4 regions of the Rhodococcus sp. PAMC28707 genome follow, and region 1 is predicted to be linked to each of the others. Evidence: predicted binding sites of a transcription regulator. Region 1 holds the regulator's gene; each other region holds the start of a gene.

Region 1 (3,920 bases):
GGTGCTTGCAGAACGGGCAATGCATGTAAGAGCCTCCGTCGTAGCCGTCACACCATCTCGTAGGTAGCGCAAGAGGTGCAGGTACCGAGGATACTCGGAGTGCTATCGAGCCCAGTGTCGCGTACCTGGCTCGATCAACGAGCAGTACTTCAGGCATGGTTGTATCACTGGCCCGAGTCGGTGGCCGCGATGAGATCCTGACCCGCAGTACCGACGAATCCACCTTGCTCGACGACCGTGACAGCACCGGCTGAGCCGCCGTCGAGATATCCGGCGCGTAGATTCGCAAGCCCTACCAAGCCCAGAAGAACAATGGCTGTGATCAACACACCCGCGATCGTGGCGGTCCACGACATTGTCTGACGTGGCGCCTCGTCGTCGAAGCTTCGATCGGCGGAGCTGTGATCGATGACCCGGTTGCAACCGTCCTGTTGCGCGACAGCGTGAAGGTAGCGTCGACGGTCGAGTGACGCGCAAGACGTGCGTGGGCGAGAAGTACGGACGGGCTGGCCCGAGCGCGTTGTGCGATCGAGGGTGTCGCGACCGTCTATACCCCGACCGTCTATACCCCGACCTGCTGCTGCGAGCCTGGTGAGAGCACTGGTCCGCTCTGTAGTGATGCTCATCGGAACCTCCACTGCGGTGTACAGATCGACCGTGGCGATGCTCGCGACCGACGCGACTTTCACCTTTATTCGATCAGGCGTTCGACGAACGCTTGTTCGAAGTTCTATCACGCGGGTCGGACAATGTCAGCAGAAGTTACGACACGGATCGAACAGATGTTTGATCGAACAGGGTTTTCGGGCTAGATTCGTGTCAGAAACCACACGTCACATCCACACCACGCGTTCGGGCCACTCGAGCACACGAGATGCCCGGCAGGGGAAGGCGATGCAGGAGGATGCACGAATGAAAGAAGAGACCTCGTCAGGGTCACCGAAGTCCACGGGCAAGACGAGCGGCAAGGCGAGCGGGAAGACGAAGGCTACGGCAGTGCGCGCAAAGACGCTCGGAAGTGCCACCGGTGGAAAGGTCCCCGCGCCGGCTGCCAAGACCGCCACAACCGCCAAGGCGCCCTCGGTGCCGACGGCGAAGGCATTCGAAGGTGAGGGCACCGACGTCAATGCGGGCCTGACCGAACGTCAACGCAAAGTTCTCGAGGTCATCAGAGCTTCGGTGACCGAGCGTGGCTACCCGCCGAGCATCCGGGAGATCGGGGATGCAGTCGGGCTGACCTCTACGTCGTCGGTCGCTCATCAGCTTCGGACGTTGGAACGCAAAGGTTTCCTCAGACGTGATCCGAACCGCCCACGCGCAGTGGATGTTCGCGGGCTCGACGAGGTACAGGCAGACCACGCGGCAGCCGTTGCCGACGGTTCGGCGCCTGCGGAGGATCAACTGCCGACTCCGACGTTCGTTCCAGTACTGGGAAGAATCGCAGCCGGCGGACCAATTCTTGCCGAGCAGGCGGTCGAGGACGTTTTCCCTCTCCCCCGCGAACTGGTCGGCCAGGGTTCACTGTTCATGCTGAGAGTGGTCGGCGAGTCGATGATCGAAGCAGCGATCTGCGATGGCGACTGGGTCGTGGTTCGACAGCAGAGTGTCGCCGACAACGGTGACATCGTTGCAGCAATGATCGATGGCGAAGCCACGGTGAAGACGTTCAAGCGCACCAAAGGTGAGGTATGGCTACTGCCGCACAACCCATTGTTCGAACCGATCCCGGGCAATGACGCAGCCATCCTCGGCAAGGTCGTCACGGTCATGCGCAAGCTCTGATCAGCGAGTTCGTACAGACGAAGGGCCGCAACCTCGTGTTTCGAGGTTGCGGTCCTTAACTGTATCGATCGAAAGGTGAGAACTAGAGATTCAGTCCCCGCCCGATGATTTCCTTCATGATCTCGGTCGTTCCGCCGTAGATCGTCTGCACCCGAGAGTCCATGTATGCCTTGGCAATCGGGTATTCCTTCATGTATCCGTATCCGCCATGCAGTTGCAGGCAGCGGTCGATGAGACGCACCTGGTTCTCGGTGGTCCACCACTTGGCCATAGCGGCTTCCTGCACCGTCAGCTTGCCGTCGTTGAGCAGTTCGATGAATTTGTCGACCATGATCCGTGAGGCGGTCGTCTCGGTTGCCAACTCCGCCAGCACGAATCGTGTGTTCTGGAATTTGCCGATGGACTTACCGAATGCCTTGCGATCACGGCAGTACTGAATTGTCATGTCGAGCGCCGACTCCATGGCGGCTGCTGCGACGACCGCAATGGACAGTCGTTCCTGAGGCAGGTTCTGCATCAGGTAGATGAAGCCCATCCCTTCCTCACCGAGAAGGTTCGCGGCGGGCACGCGAACGTCGGTGAAGCTGAGTTCAGCCGTGTCCTGCGCCTTCATCCCGATCTTGTCGAGATTGCGTCCGCGTTCGAAACCAGGCATGTCGCGCTCGACGACGAGCAAGCTGAATCCCTGCGCACCCTTGTCGGGGTCGGTGCAGGCTACGACGATGACGAGGTCGGCATTGATTCCGTTGGTGATGAAGGTTTTGGACCCGTTGAGGACCCAGTCGTCTCCATCGCGAACGGCCTTGGTCTTGATTCCCTGCAGATCGCTACCGGTACCGGGCTCGGTCATCGCGATCGCGGTGATCAACTCACCGGAACTGAATCCGGGTAGCCAACGCTGCTTTTGTTCTTCGTTCGTCAGATTGATGAGGTATGGCGCGACGACGTCGTTGTGCAGCGTGAATCCGATTCCGCTGTAGCCGCCGCGGGTGGTTTCCTCGGTGACGACGGCGTTGTAGCGGAAGTCTTTGACACCGCCACCGCCGTACTCCTCCGGCACGTCGGTGCCGAGGAATCCTTGCTTTCCGGCTTCTACCCACACCCAACGATCGACGAGGTTCTGCTCTTCCCACTTAGCGTGGTTCGGCGCAACGTGTTGGTCGAGGAACTTGCGGTACGACTCGCGAAACATGTCGTGCTCGGAATCGAATATCGTGCGTTCCACTTCGGTCTCCTTCGAATTGCCAACCGGCGGCACCATTGGTCACCTCCGGTGAACTGACGTCATTCGAGCCTACGGCCGAATAGGTCAACCGGTCGATGACCGAGCCGCGCGGAATCGGTGACCGAAGAAAGTGCTGTTATCGGCGCTGTGTGCGAGAAAGGGCGCGCAGAACGGGATAGCCGACCAAGATTCCGACCGATCCCCAGGCGATACCGCCGAGCTCCACCGACCCGACCGTCAGTGTCAGATCGCCGATGCCGGCAACGATGGCAGCAGCGACGACAACGAGGTTGACGGGATCGGTGAAATCGACCTTGCTGTCCGACCAGATGCGCACACCCAGCAGGCCGATCAACCCGTAAAGAACCAATGTCGCGCCACCGATGACTCCGTCCGGGACCGTGAACACCAACGCGCCGAACTTCGGCGAGAACGCGAGCACTACGGCCGTCACCGCGGCCACCCAGTAGGCCGCGGTCGAATACACCCGGGTCGCCGCCATCACGCCGATGTTCTCGGCGTAGGTCGTCGTGCCCGAGCCACCCGCAGCACCTGCCAGCGTCGTCGCCAATCCATCTGCGATGAGTGCGTCTCCGGCGAGGTCGTCGAGTTGCTTACCTGTCATTGCCGATACTGCTTTGACGTGCCCGACGTTCTCGGCCACGAGAACGATGACGACGGGTAGTGCGATGAGTACGACGGACAATTCGAACGTCGGTCCGCGGAATTCGGGAATACCGATCCATTCTGCAGCCCTCATCGCGTCGAGTTTGACGTCCGAGATCTGCCCTGACACCGCAGCGAAAACCCATCCGACGATGACACCGACAAGGATGCCGAGGCGTCCGAGCAGTCCCGGACCGGCGACGGTCACCAGCAGGATCGCCGCGAGAGTCACCGCGGCCACGAGTGG
Region 2 (3,920 bases), 910 kb from region 1:
AGACGCTGACCCTTCGGTGGGGTAGCCGCCAGAATTCGAGTGACGACCGGAAGGAACCCGAGGTCGGCCATGTGGTCGGCTTCGTCGAGAACGGTGATCTGCACGCCGTCGAGTGAGACGTGGCGCTGCTTCATCAGGTCTTCGAGCCTGCCCGGGCAGGCGACGACAATATCGACGCCACCCTTGAGGGCGGATACCTGACGGTTCTGCGAGACGCCACCGAAAATGGTGGTGACGCTGAGCTTGTACGCCGCGGCCAACGGTTCTATTGCGGCGGCGATCTGTGTCGCCAGCTCACGGGTGGGGGCAAGGATCAGTCCGCGTGGGCGGCCTGGCTTGCGGTTGCCTGGGAGCTGTCCAGCGAGGCGGGCAACCATGGGGATAGAGAAAGCGAGTGTCTTGCCACTGCCCGTCTTTCCGCGGCCGAGAACGTCGCGTCCTACGAGAGTGTCGGGGAGTGTGTCCGCCTGGATAGGGAAGGCGTCGACCTTGCCCTGGCTGGAGAGAACTTCGGCGAGCGCGTTCGGAACGCCGAGTGAAGCAAAGGTAGTCATAACGATGTGATGCGCCTTTCGGGCAAGGTGTTGCACCACGGGCTGTACGCCCGACAAGTGCAAAGGGGTGGCGAGACTGCCGGTGGGCAGTTTCGATCGCCGTAAGAAAAGCCTGTGCGCGGTGCACATGGACTACGCGGCCGGGGCCGGGCGGAAGTAGAAGCATTCCACGACGTCTGACGTGCAGCTACGCGCGTCGGTGACCAGTGTAACCGGTGCCGCTGTCGTTTCCTTCCCGGAGTGACCCATCAGGCATCTACGCCGCGGAGAGGTCGATCACCAACTCTTGCTCGATGAACGACGGGTAGCTGATGACCACGGGCATCGGCGGTGCTGTCGAGCTGTACTCGTGCCCGGTCGGTGTGGTCATGTCGTAGATGTGGATGACGCCGGGCTTCCGTGCTTTTCGAGGTTCGGCACTCCACCCGTCTGCTTCCTTGGCGTGATTGCATGCGGCGCACAAGCCTGCACCGTTGTTCGCGCTGGTGTCGCCCCCGCGTGCGTAGGACCGAATGTGGTCGTGGTGACGAATCGGTGCGTCGCACCACGGTGTTCGGCACGTTCGATCACGCAGGTCGATCAATCGGGCCAGCGCTGTTGGGAAGATTCGAGCTTTCGATTCCATCGCGGTGAGCGCGCCGGTCGAGGGGGTGGCATACACCCTGCGGAGCTCGACCCGTGTGGTGTCCGCACACGCAGTGCCTACCAACTTGCGGGCGATGACTGCGGGAATCTCGCCGTATCCCTGCAGGTGAGCGGGGTCGGTGCTGTCGGCGAGAAGAGTCGTGTCGGCGATCACGAGGTTGACCGACACCGGTGCGCCCGCGCCCGCTGATGTCGTTCCGGTGATGCGCTCGTATGCCAGATCGGCCATGATCTGGTCCCTGGTTCGGCTTTCTCCGCCGGCGTTGACGATCGAGTCGGCGTCACGTCGGAGGGTCGCCCACATGCAGACCGCGCGATCCATCGATGTCACCGTGGTGAATTGGCACATGAAGTCCGGTTGTGGCCGAGTACTGGTGCGGCGCGCCGAGAACGCCTTTTCGAAGCGCTTCACTACCGACGCGGGATCGAGTTCAGCGGCCATCGCGCGGGCCCTCGCGGCGATGGCGTCATCACCGAGTCCATTCAGGATGTGCCCGTCCGCACACAGCCGTCTATCGATGACCTGCCGGTCCTCGACCGTCAAACATGCTGTCTCTCTAGCGATCAGGATGGCGCGATACTCGTTCAGCTCACCGCCGCGTAGGCGGTCGAGCGTGTGCGGCATCTCGTGCACGAGTGATCGTGCCAACCCGAGGAAGGTGGCACCCTTGTTCGGGGACACGCGCCGCGCGAGTCCGATCTGCGAGGCGAGGCCTGCCCTCCACTGCGCCTTGGGTTTTCCGAGCGCCTTCCGTTGCTCGCTGATCGAGACGGCGACGGCATCGGTGGCCACTGCCTGGGCTGCTGCGCACGCGCAGGTTGCGGTCTCCAGAGCGGTGATCAGGTCGATTCCGGTGGCCGCGTCGGGCACGGGTTTCAGCTCGTTCAGTCGCGCCACGAACTCCAGTACCTCGGATACCTGCATGAGATCCCCCAATCTCGAACGTATGTTCGACAATATCGAACCCCAGTCGTATCCGCAAGCCCCACTGGAGTTGTCGACCTGCACCCCGCTGCTATGAGCGGATGGGCGTCGAAAATCTCTGCTCTCGGCAGAGACATTGGGGTGCAACAGTTCTCGTGAGCAATAGTGGAGCCATGACCGACTCGACACCGCGAATGTTCTCCTCCGACCTCCGCCGACAACTTTTGCACCAAAGCTCCGCAGGCATCGGCGGTTCGGCAGTCGAAGTGGAGCATGCAGGTCGGGGTGGGGGTGCAGTGATGAGCTCGTACACCAATCCCAATGTCATCACACGAGATTCACGCGGCGAACGAGTCGTCGATGTCTATTCGCACCTACTCAGCGAACGCATCGTGTACGTCGGAACCGGCATCGATGCGGGTGTTGCGAATGCACTGATCGCGCAGTTCATCGGATCTCCGGTTGCAACTACATGTATCGGTCAGGCCGTCGCGGCGGGGGCAGTCCTGCTTGCCGCAGGTTCGCCGGGACGTCGAGCTGCATTGACCCACAGTCGGGTGGTCTTGCATCAACCGGCAGCGCAAGGTCGCGGCACCATCCCCGACCTCATCCTGGCAGCCGCCGAGGTGGTGCGTGTGCGGTCGGAGATGGAGGGCAATACTCGCCGAGCACACCGGCCGAGACGTAGCGAAGCTCCGGCATGACACCGACCGAGACTTGGTGCCGACTGCGTCGGCAGCTCTCGACTACGGAATCGTCGACCAGGTTCTGAAGAACCGCTGAGCGGCGAGCATGCTGACGCCACCCGGGTGAGGTCATGGTGCGCGAGGCCTACGATCTCGGCAATCTCGGCGATCTCGGCAATGGACGTCTGCAGCGCACCGACGACGGCAGCGAGGATCTCGCTCGGCGGATCCTTGCGGCCACGTTGTACTTCGGAAAGGTACTGCGGTGAAATTCCGGCGCGCGTCGCGGTGTCGGACAATGTGTCGCCTCGGGACTGTCGGCGTTTGCGTAGTCGACGGCCCACCACCTCGCGCCACAACGGTTCCATTGCCGTCGTCCGGCTGGGCGGCTTCGCGGTGTCGTAGTGCGCGGCGGCCGGCGCGATTGAATGCTGATGACCTCAGCCATGGGCCGAACCCTAGCGCTGGTCCGGAACGGGTGCGCGCAATTCTGTTCAGAGCGGAGGAAGAGATTTGGTGCCCTCGGCAGGATTCGAACCTGCGACCTACCCTTTAGGAGAGGGTTGCTCTATCCCCTGAGCTACGAAGGCGAGTTGTGCACGTGCGAGTGTACAACTCGCCTTGTCAGTCGGCGGCAATCGCGTCGACGATTGTCGAACGTGCAGCGTGGAGGGCTGGGGGTGCCGATCCGATGAGGGAGAGGACGAGTGCGACGAGTCCGTAGATGACCACGGTCGGCCCGATGGAGTAGGGGATGAAGATTCCGGTGCTCGCGCCGAGGATGAGGGTGCTGAGGTACTGCAGGGCGGCGCCGATTCCGATGCCGAGGATGCCGCCGACGATCCCGACGGCGACTGCCTCCGCTATGACCATCCGTGCGAGTGTGCTGCGGCGCCCGCCCATGGCGCGCAGGACGCCGAGTTCGCGTCGGCGTTCGAGGACGGACAGTGTCAGTGTGTTCAGCAGTGCTACGGCGGCGACGAGTGCGACGATCCATTGGAGCGCGACGGCCAGTGCCCCTGCTTGTGCGATGGACCCACTGGCTCCGGCCAGTGCTTCCTCGCCCGAGTACACGTACACCTCGGGCGGCAGGGTGGAGTCGAGTTCGCC
Region 3 (3,920 bases), 390 kb from region 1:
AACTCGGTGCGCACCAAGTCTGCAGCGAAAATTGTCGAGCCGACCCAACAGCTACCGAGTTCTCGCACTGCCAGCGCCACGAGTAGACCTTGCACCGCGGCGCCGACGGCAACGGTGAACATCGTTTCTTCGGCTCGGTTTCGGCGCTCGTCGGCGTACGTGTGTGCCCCATCGGGCACGCAGAAGGGGATCACGATTTCGGGCGCGTCGAACAAGATGCCGCCACGCGAAGTTCTGCGCTCTATCTGCTCATCGGTGTACCCGTCCGAGCGGAGGTCCTTCCGCCACTTGTCCTTCATCTTGTTCAACAGCTGGGTGCGCACAGCCGGGGTGCGAACCCACACGAATCGAACCGGATGGGTGTGATGCGGCGCGGGAGCAGTCAGTGCTTCGGCGACGGCGCCGCGTATCTCCTCGGGATCCACCGATTCGCCGGTGAAGGATCGAACCGAGCGGCGAACGAGAAGAGCCTCTCGGCGCCCCCTGTCGATCGACTCGGTGGTACCGAGCCAGAAAAGGTCTTCCTCGCCGCTGCGCACCAAATCTCTTGCGCCGGTGCCATTGTCGACCGGCTTCAGACCCCGCACGACGGCAACCGGAACGGCACCGAGCTTCCCCTTGACCAGATCGCCTGCAGCAGCGATCTCGTCGGCGACAGCGACTTCGGTCACGATCAACTCGTTACCTTGGGCGTCCTCGGCGCCGGCATAGCCATGGATCACGGCAAGACCGGCCGAGCCGATCGCGGCATCGATCTGGCCGATACGCCACGCGCGACCCATGGTGTCGGTGATGACGACTCCTACGTCGACCCCGAGCGAAGACGCCAGTGCTGCTCGTATGGCGGCAGCGCTTGCATCCGGATCTCTCGGGAGAAGAGCCAACTCGGACCGATCGACGTTGGATCCATCGATTCCAGAGGCGGCCTGCACTATGCCGAGACGATTCTCGGTGATCAGTGTTCGGCCTTTGCGAGCAACGATCCGAACTGCTTCCTGCTCGACCAGCAGTCTTCGCGCGGCATCTCGTTCTTCTGGATCCAGTGGTGCGTCGACCAGTCGACCTTCGGCCTTGGACACGATCTTGCTGGTGACAACCAATATGTCGTCGTTGCGAATCCACGGTGCGCACGCGGCTATCGAGGACGCAACATCGTCGCCCGGCCGAAACTCCGGTAATCCGGTCACGGGGATGATCTCGATGCTGCCGCCAGGAGCATGGTCGGTTGGAATCGGCTCGGTCACAGCTCGAGTCCAGCCGCACGAAGTGCCGCTGCGGCCATCAGCGCCGTCGTTTCGGGGTCGGTCATCAGTAACGGCACGCTGTGTACGTCAACGCCGGGAATGGTGGCCTGATCGGTCGAATGGATCAACCATGCGTCGAGGATTCCGGTGTCCGATCGTGCGCCGTAGTGACGTCCGACGGCCTCGGCGGAAGTCTCGACACCGATGACGGTCAGACATTCGTCTGCCATCCCGCGCAACGGCTTTCCGTCCACCACCGGCGACAGGCCGACAACCTTGGCCGACGTCGTACGTAGCGCACTGCGGATTCCGGGGACAGCGAGGATCGCTCCGACGCTTACCACCGGATTGGATGGAGCCAGAATCACGGCGTCGGCGCCGGCGAGGGCATCGAGGACCCCGGGCGCTGGACTCGCTTGCTCGGCACCGATATTGGCGAAGCTGTGTGTCGGGATCTGCGCTCGGTAGCGAACCCACCACTCTTGGAAGTGGATTGCTCGCTGAGTGTCCCCATCCTTTTCGTCCGGGTCGGTGACGACGACGTGGGTCTCGCTCCGGTCGTCGGTCACCGGCAGGAGTCGCACGCCTGGCTTCCATCGATTGCACAACGCCTCGGTCACCGCCGATAGCGGATATCCGGTCCTGAGCATCCGACTCCGGATGAGATGTGTGGCAATGTCTCTGTCTCCGAGCCCGAACCAATCCGGGTCGGCCCCGTACGCGGCGAGTTCGTCACGCGCGTGCCAAGTCTCCGCGATGCGTCCCCAACCACGCTCGGTATCGATTCCGTCACCGAGGGTGTACATACAGGTGTCGAGGTCGGGGCAGATGCGCAAGCCGTGCATCCACACGTCGTCTCCGACATTGACGATCGCCGTAATCTCGTCGTCGTCCCCGAGCAGTGTTTTGAGGCCCTGAAGGAACCGGGCTCCGCCGACTCCACCGACCAAGACAGTCACTTTCACAGATTCAGAGCCTAGGCTCTCGGTCGAATCGATCGGTCGGCGCCCGTCTCCTGAGGGGCGCGGATGCGGTGAAATCCGGACCCCGTCCCGGTTTCGGCCCGTTTTTCGGGGCGCGACACGCCGACGACAGGCCATTATTCGGGGAGAGGGCCGATTCCGGTCTGGAGATGGTATTGCAATAACCCGTATCGGCTTGACCGCAACCTACTCCGGCGTGTCTAATCACATTTATGTCATTCCCCGATCATCAGGCGAGTTCGCTTGGAGTGACCCTTGATTCGAACACTCGTTCCCATCTTACGTCAAGTATGCAGAAGCGTGTGTTAGAAGTCGATGGTTGGGGTATGGGTACGAATATCGGCGCGGGGCAAGGTATTCGGAATCGACCGGAAATTTCTGTGCTATCGAATGGTGAGGAGGCTGAAGCGATGTACGACCAGTACGAGGCACGTGAACACCGGGGCGAACCCCAGGCTCACCTCAGCGTAGTCAGCTACGCGTCGCAAACCGATTCCCGAGCACGCGCGGCACGAGGCGACTGCGGGAACCGTATGAATGACAAGACTTTTGCGGCACATGTAAAAGGTGGCCGCTCGGATACGTTTGCTGTCGATGTGGCTACAGCGGACGTGGCGCTCGGCCTCGATGCTGTGGTTTCCGGGGCTGACGATGCAGACGATCTGGACGATATCGATTCAGGTTCAATGGATTCCAGCGCTGCCGCTGTCGATCGCGCTTCCGAAGATTTCGTGGACGAGGACGACGCACTGGGGGAGGGAACCGCTCTGCCAGTTCGTGTTCCGGAGAAGCCGTTCTTGAGTATGGTCGCGGGATTCGATCGAATGTTCGAGGAGATCGAAGATCAGTGGCAAGAGCGTGCGCTTTGTGCGCAGACCGATCCCGAAGCATTTTTTCCCGAGAAGGGTGGGTCGACTCGCGAAGCAAAACGCATCTGCCTCGGTTGCGATGTCAAGGGCGAATGCCTGGAGTACGCGCTTGCCAAGGATGAGCGTTTCGGGATCTGGGGAGGACTGTCGGAGCGGGAGCGTCGTCGGCTCAAGCGGGGTATCGGCTAGGTCGAGCTACGTGCCGGGTCCTTCGGCTAACGTTCTTCTTCCATGCTCGGGTCGATGGTGTCGGGGTCGACCCCCAAGTAGGTTGCAACCTGTTCGACAAGCACTTCGTAGAGAAGATCTTCCAGATCCTCCGGGTGCTTGGCACGTCGCTCCAAGGGGCGCCTGAACAACACGATCCGTGCGCGTGTGGATTCGCCGCGCTTGTCGATGCCCGCCGGCACCAGTCTGGACAACGGAACGGGCCCCTCTGCCACCACCTCGGGAGGCCACGTGACCGATTCGGGATCTATGGCCCTGATTTTGGGTACTTCGTCGACTGCGATGTCCAGCCTCTCCAACCGCTCGTGCCACTTGTGGTCGATGCGAGCGAATGCCTCCAGCACCACGCGGTCGAATTTGTCGGCTCGCGATCGGTGCCCCGGAACATTCGAGGGGAGCACCGGGCCGCGAACTCCGCGGCCGCGACGGTCAGCAGATCGGGATGTCGGTTGTCTTCCGGAGCCAGTTCGAGCCATGCCCAAGGTTATCGCCCGCCCCTTCGCGGTGTGTCGGGCGGCGTGCAGTCGGAGTCGAGGGATAGTCTCTTGATCGTGAGATCACTGCGTGGATGCTGCAGGCCCGGGTGTAGCCGTTCG
Region 4 (3,920 bases), 2.1 Mb from region 1:
TCTTCGCTGCCCAACCGTCGAGCGCCTCCTCGGTATAGCCGCTCGCGTAGAGCTCGTCGGCACCGTGCAGACGTAAGTACATCAAATCTGCCGTCGGCGTCTCGACGTACGGATATTTACCTGCACTGTCTGCAACGACGAAGACAATACCGTTCTCCCTCAACAGCGAGACTGCTTCTTCCACCTGAAAGCTCGGATGCCGAACTTCGAGCGCATGTCGCAGCGGGCGGTCACCGTCGACATCGAGATTGACTCGATCCTCGGGCAGCTTGTCGTCCCGCTGCTCGGCGAGTTCGATTGCGGCCGTGGTTGTTCGAGGAAGAACGTCGAAGAATGCCGCGAGCTTGTCCGCATCGAACTGAAAATTGGGTGGAAGCTGCCACAGAATGGGACCGAGCTTGGCGCCCAAGCTCAACACCCCGGTAGCAAAGAAGTTCGCCAGCGCCACTTCGGCTCCGACGAGACGTTTGACGTGGGTGATGTAGCGGCCGCCCTTGATAGCGAATACGAAATCTACCGGCGTCTCCTCGCGCCACTTCACGAAACTCGACGGCTTCTGCATTGCATAGAAAGTGCCGTTGATCTCGATCGAGGACAGGTGCGTCGACGCGTATCCGAGCTCAGCGCGGTGCGGCAGGCCGGCTGGATAGAAGTCGCCTCGCCACGGCGCATACGTCCAGCCGGAGATACCGATTCGAACCTCTGATGGTCGCGTAAGCCGTGGCATGGGACGAGTATGCGCTCGAGAAGTAGAGCCGTCAGCGCGACGTAGCCTGCCAGGTCCGACGAGACAGATCAAGCATTCCAGGGTCTCGACCGAGCGGAACCGATAGCTTCGATGGCGTGCACACCTCCGAAGATCTTTTGGCAACGATCGATGCATCCCCCGCCGCTGTCGCCGTCCACGACCGCGAAGCCTGGGTGAACCTGTACGCACGCGGAGGAGTGGTCAACGATCCCGTTGGCACTCGACCGCATCAGGGCAGGCAGGCGATCGAAAAGTTCTACGACACCTTCATCGCTCCCAACACGATCAACTTCCACGTCGAGAACGACGCGGTGGACGGAATGTCCGTCGTCCGCGATCTATCCCTCGAGACCATCATGTCCACCGGAGCGACATTGAACGTCCCGATGCATATTCGGTACGACCTCGTCGACGAGGAAGGCGAGCTGAAGATCGCACGCCTCGCTGCGCACTGGGAATTGGCATCGATGATCGGACAGTTGCTGCGTGCGGGAACCAAAGGCTTGGCTGCGTCGGCGAAGCTGACACCTCAGCTGATCGGGAACCAAGGCATCGGTGGCGTAGTTGGCTTCATGGGCGGCCTGCGTGGCGTCGGGAGCAAAGGTAAGCGCGCGGCAACCGAAGCGCTGGAATCGATCTCGCAAGGACACGGCGGGGCAGTACGAACGGGCGCAGGAGACGACGTCGCTGTGGGATCACTGCGTGGAATGACATTCCGGAAGCTGATCGCCGCCGGCAATACCGTCAGTGCGACAGTCGAACACGAGTCGCGACGCGGCGTCGTCCTCGTAGAGTTCGGCGACAAGTCGTTGCACGTCGCTTCGATTACTGCGTTCGGACTTCGACCGAAATCGTGAGCTGAAACGCCGCCGGCCGACCAGGGGAACATATGTTCGAGTTCTTGTCGGTGGGCGGGGTTACTCTCATCACATGCTTTCAGGGGACGGTATTTCAGGAGTAGCCGGGGTGGCATCTGACACTGGATTTATCGGTGGCAGTGGGTCTTCCGGGAGCAGCAACACTTCGGCAGAGATGACGCCATCGTGCGTGCTGGAGATCGAGGACGTCGACCTCGCACACGCGATAGCAACAATCGAAGATCAAGTCTCGATGCTCACGCGTCTCGATACCGTCGGGGCATCGAATTCCGACCGACGTCCACTACTGGTCCGCGCCGAAACAGTCCAACGCACCCTGTTCGCGCTCTCACACACCTGGATCGCCGACCTCATCGCCCAACACGGACTCGACCACATCTACGGATCTGTACCCGACACTCTCGCAATACTCCTGCGACTCTCCAGAAGACTTGCCAGCCAACGCATCCGCCACGCCGAACAGTACGGACAACGCTCAGCTATCACCGGCGAACGACTCGATCCGATCCTGACCACCACAGCCGCCGCCGCCGCCGCTACAGAAGGCACCCTCGACGAAGAACACCAACACATCATCGCCAACTTCTTCCGCACCCTCAGTCCCGACATCGATCCCGAAACCCGCCACCACGCCGAGCAGCAACTCACCGAACTGGCCCGCCAACTCGGCCCCGACAACTTCAAAGTCGCCGCCAGAAGACTCTTCGACACGCTCGACCCTGACGGCACCGACAAAGACGAACAACAGATCGCCGAACAATGCTACTTCCGCATCAAAGACCAAGGCCAACATGGACTCTCCAAAGGCACCTTCCTCATCGACGCCGAAACCCGGGCCTACCTCGAAGCAGCATTCGCCAAATGGGCCAAACCAGGAATGTGCAATCCCTCCGACGCCACACCCACCACCGACAGCACTCACCGCGACAGTGCGAGTACCCAGGGGAGTGACCGTGCGAGTGGCAGCGAGAATGGTAGTTCCGAGGCCAGCAGCACCGACACCGACGGTCGCGCCGGACGAGACCGCCGCAGCCAAGGACGACGCCAACACGACGCACTGAAAACCGTCGTCAGGCAAATGCTCGCCTCCGGCGACCTCGGCACCCATCGAGGGCTACCCGTCACCGCTGTCGTCACGATGACCCTGTCCGACCTCGAAACAGCTACCGGCCACGCCGTCACTGCCACCGGTTCCCTGATCCGTATGCGCGATGCGATCCGCATGGCCTCCCACGCGCACCACTACCTCGCTCTCTTCGACGACCACGGACGGCCCCTGCACCTTGGACGAACCAAACGGATTGCCACCGCTGATCAACGCATCGTCCTCATCGCTGCCGATCGCGGCTGCACCTTCCCTGGCTGTACCCGACCCGCGACCTGATCACAGGTCCACCACATCGACGAATGGGCCACCGGTGGCAACACCGACATAGACGCCCTCACCTACGGCTGCGACCTGCACCACCCGCTCATCGGACCCGACGACCCCTACCCTGGCCGCACCCTTTGGCATCCCCCGACCACACTCGACCCCACCCGAAAAGGCCACATCAACCACTACCACCACCCCAACGAATAAATCTACCCGAAACCTGAAAACGCTGCGCCCCCAACACAACCCGACGTACCCGATCCGCACCCGCCACCTACGTGACACCACCCTGGTAGCCGGCCACCAGTGACTGCCAGCGGCACAGAGCACCACATGTGCCGCTGGCAGTCATGCCGCAAGCCCCCTGCCCCCTGCCCGCGGGGCAAACCATCCAGCGGGCGCGCCGGATTGACGGCCCCAGAACACCGCAGCCCAGAACACTGCATTCCGCAGCCATCGCAGCCATAATCGATACTCATGCAGGCGGCAAGTCGGACGGCGCTCCTCACGGTGCTGGTCTTCGCTGTCTCCGCTCTGCCGACGCCACTTGCGCCCGGTGTCCGCGAATCCCTCGTGGCCGCGCCGGCACCTGTGCTCACAGAGCCACTACCTGCGCCGTTGACTCTGGAGGAGTTGTCCGCTCGGGTGAATCCGACGGTCGTGACCATATCGGCGGAATTCGGTTTCTACGGCGTCGCGGGCACCGGGTTCGTCGTCGATTCGGACGGCCTCGTGCTCACCAACTTCCATGTAATCGAGGAAGCAACCGACGTCACTGCGGTACATATGGGCAATGGTTTGATCTACGACGCGTCGGTGCTCGGTTATGACAAGACCCGTGATCTTGCGGTTCTCCGATTGGCTTCTGCCGTGGATCTTCCGGTGGCCCCGATCGGGAGGTCTGCTGAGGTTGCCGTCG

What was found. Region 1 encodes LexA, which represses DNA repair genes until DNA is damaged. Its sites were predicted from a motif close to CGAACANNTGTTCG; they were not measured.
Region 2: E5720_RS05500 (HNH endonuclease signature motif containing protein) is a predicted target of LexA. The motif match lies at 2,140-2,153, and genes of this name have one in related genera.
Region 3: cofD (2-phospho-L-lactate transferase) is a predicted target of LexA. The motif match lies at 2,489-2,502, and genes of this name have one in related genera.
Region 4: E5720_RS10960 (DUF222 domain-containing protein) is a predicted target of LexA. The motif match lies at 1,631-1,644, and genes of this name have one in related genera.

Annotation. Positions count from the first base shown of each region.
Region 1 covers NZ_CP039253.1:314,567-318,486, forward strand. Annotated here, with positions in the region: gene nrdR (transcriptional regulator NrdR) at 1-25, opposite strand, end outside; gene E5720_RS01405 (hypothetical protein) at 165-626, opposite strand; gene lexA (transcriptional repressor LexA) at 1,084-1,782, shown strand; gene E5720_RS01415 (acyl-CoA dehydrogenase family protein) at 1,865-3,007, opposite strand; gene E5720_RS01420 (solute carrier family 23 protein) at 3,144-3,920, opposite strand, start outside.
Region 2 covers NZ_CP039253.1:1,221,197-1,225,116, reverse strand. Annotated here, with positions in the region: gene E5720_RS05505 (DEAD/DEAH box helicase) at 1-554, opposite strand, end outside; gene E5720_RS05500 (HNH endonuclease signature motif containing protein) at 811-2,124, opposite strand; partial or broken gene E5720_RS05495 (ATP-dependent Clp protease proteolytic subunit) at 2,424-2,907, shown strand; gene E5720_RS22340 (hypothetical protein) at 2,942-3,079, shown strand; partial or broken gene E5720_RS05490 (helix-turn-helix transcriptional regulator) at 3,032-3,178, opposite strand; tRNA gene E5720_RS05485 (tRNA-Arg) at 3,325-3,400, opposite strand; gene E5720_RS05480 (ABC transporter permease) at 3,435-3,920, opposite strand, start outside.
Region 3 covers NZ_CP039253.1:699,662-703,581, reverse strand. Annotated here, with positions in the region: gene E5720_RS03230 (coenzyme F420-0:L-glutamate ligase) at 1-1,244, opposite strand, end outside; gene cofD (2-phospho-L-lactate transferase) at 1,241-2,209, opposite strand; gene E5720_RS03220 (WhiB family transcriptional regulator) at 3,031-3,285, shown strand; gene E5720_RS03215 (metallopeptidase family protein) at 3,312-3,800, opposite strand; gene E5720_RS03210 (DUF3499 domain-containing protein) at 3,876-3,920, shown strand, end outside.
Region 4 covers NZ_CP039253.1:2,436,142-2,440,061, reverse strand. Annotated here, with positions in the region: gene E5720_RS10970 (DUF72 domain-containing protein) at 1-727, opposite strand, end outside; gene E5720_RS10965 (nuclear transport factor 2 family protein) at 844-1,605, shown strand; gene E5720_RS10960 (DUF222 domain-containing protein) at 1,715-3,010, shown strand; gene E5720_RS22280 (hypothetical protein) at 3,011-3,142, opposite strand; gene E5720_RS10955 (trypsin-like peptidase domain-containing protein) at 3,479-3,920, shown strand, end outside.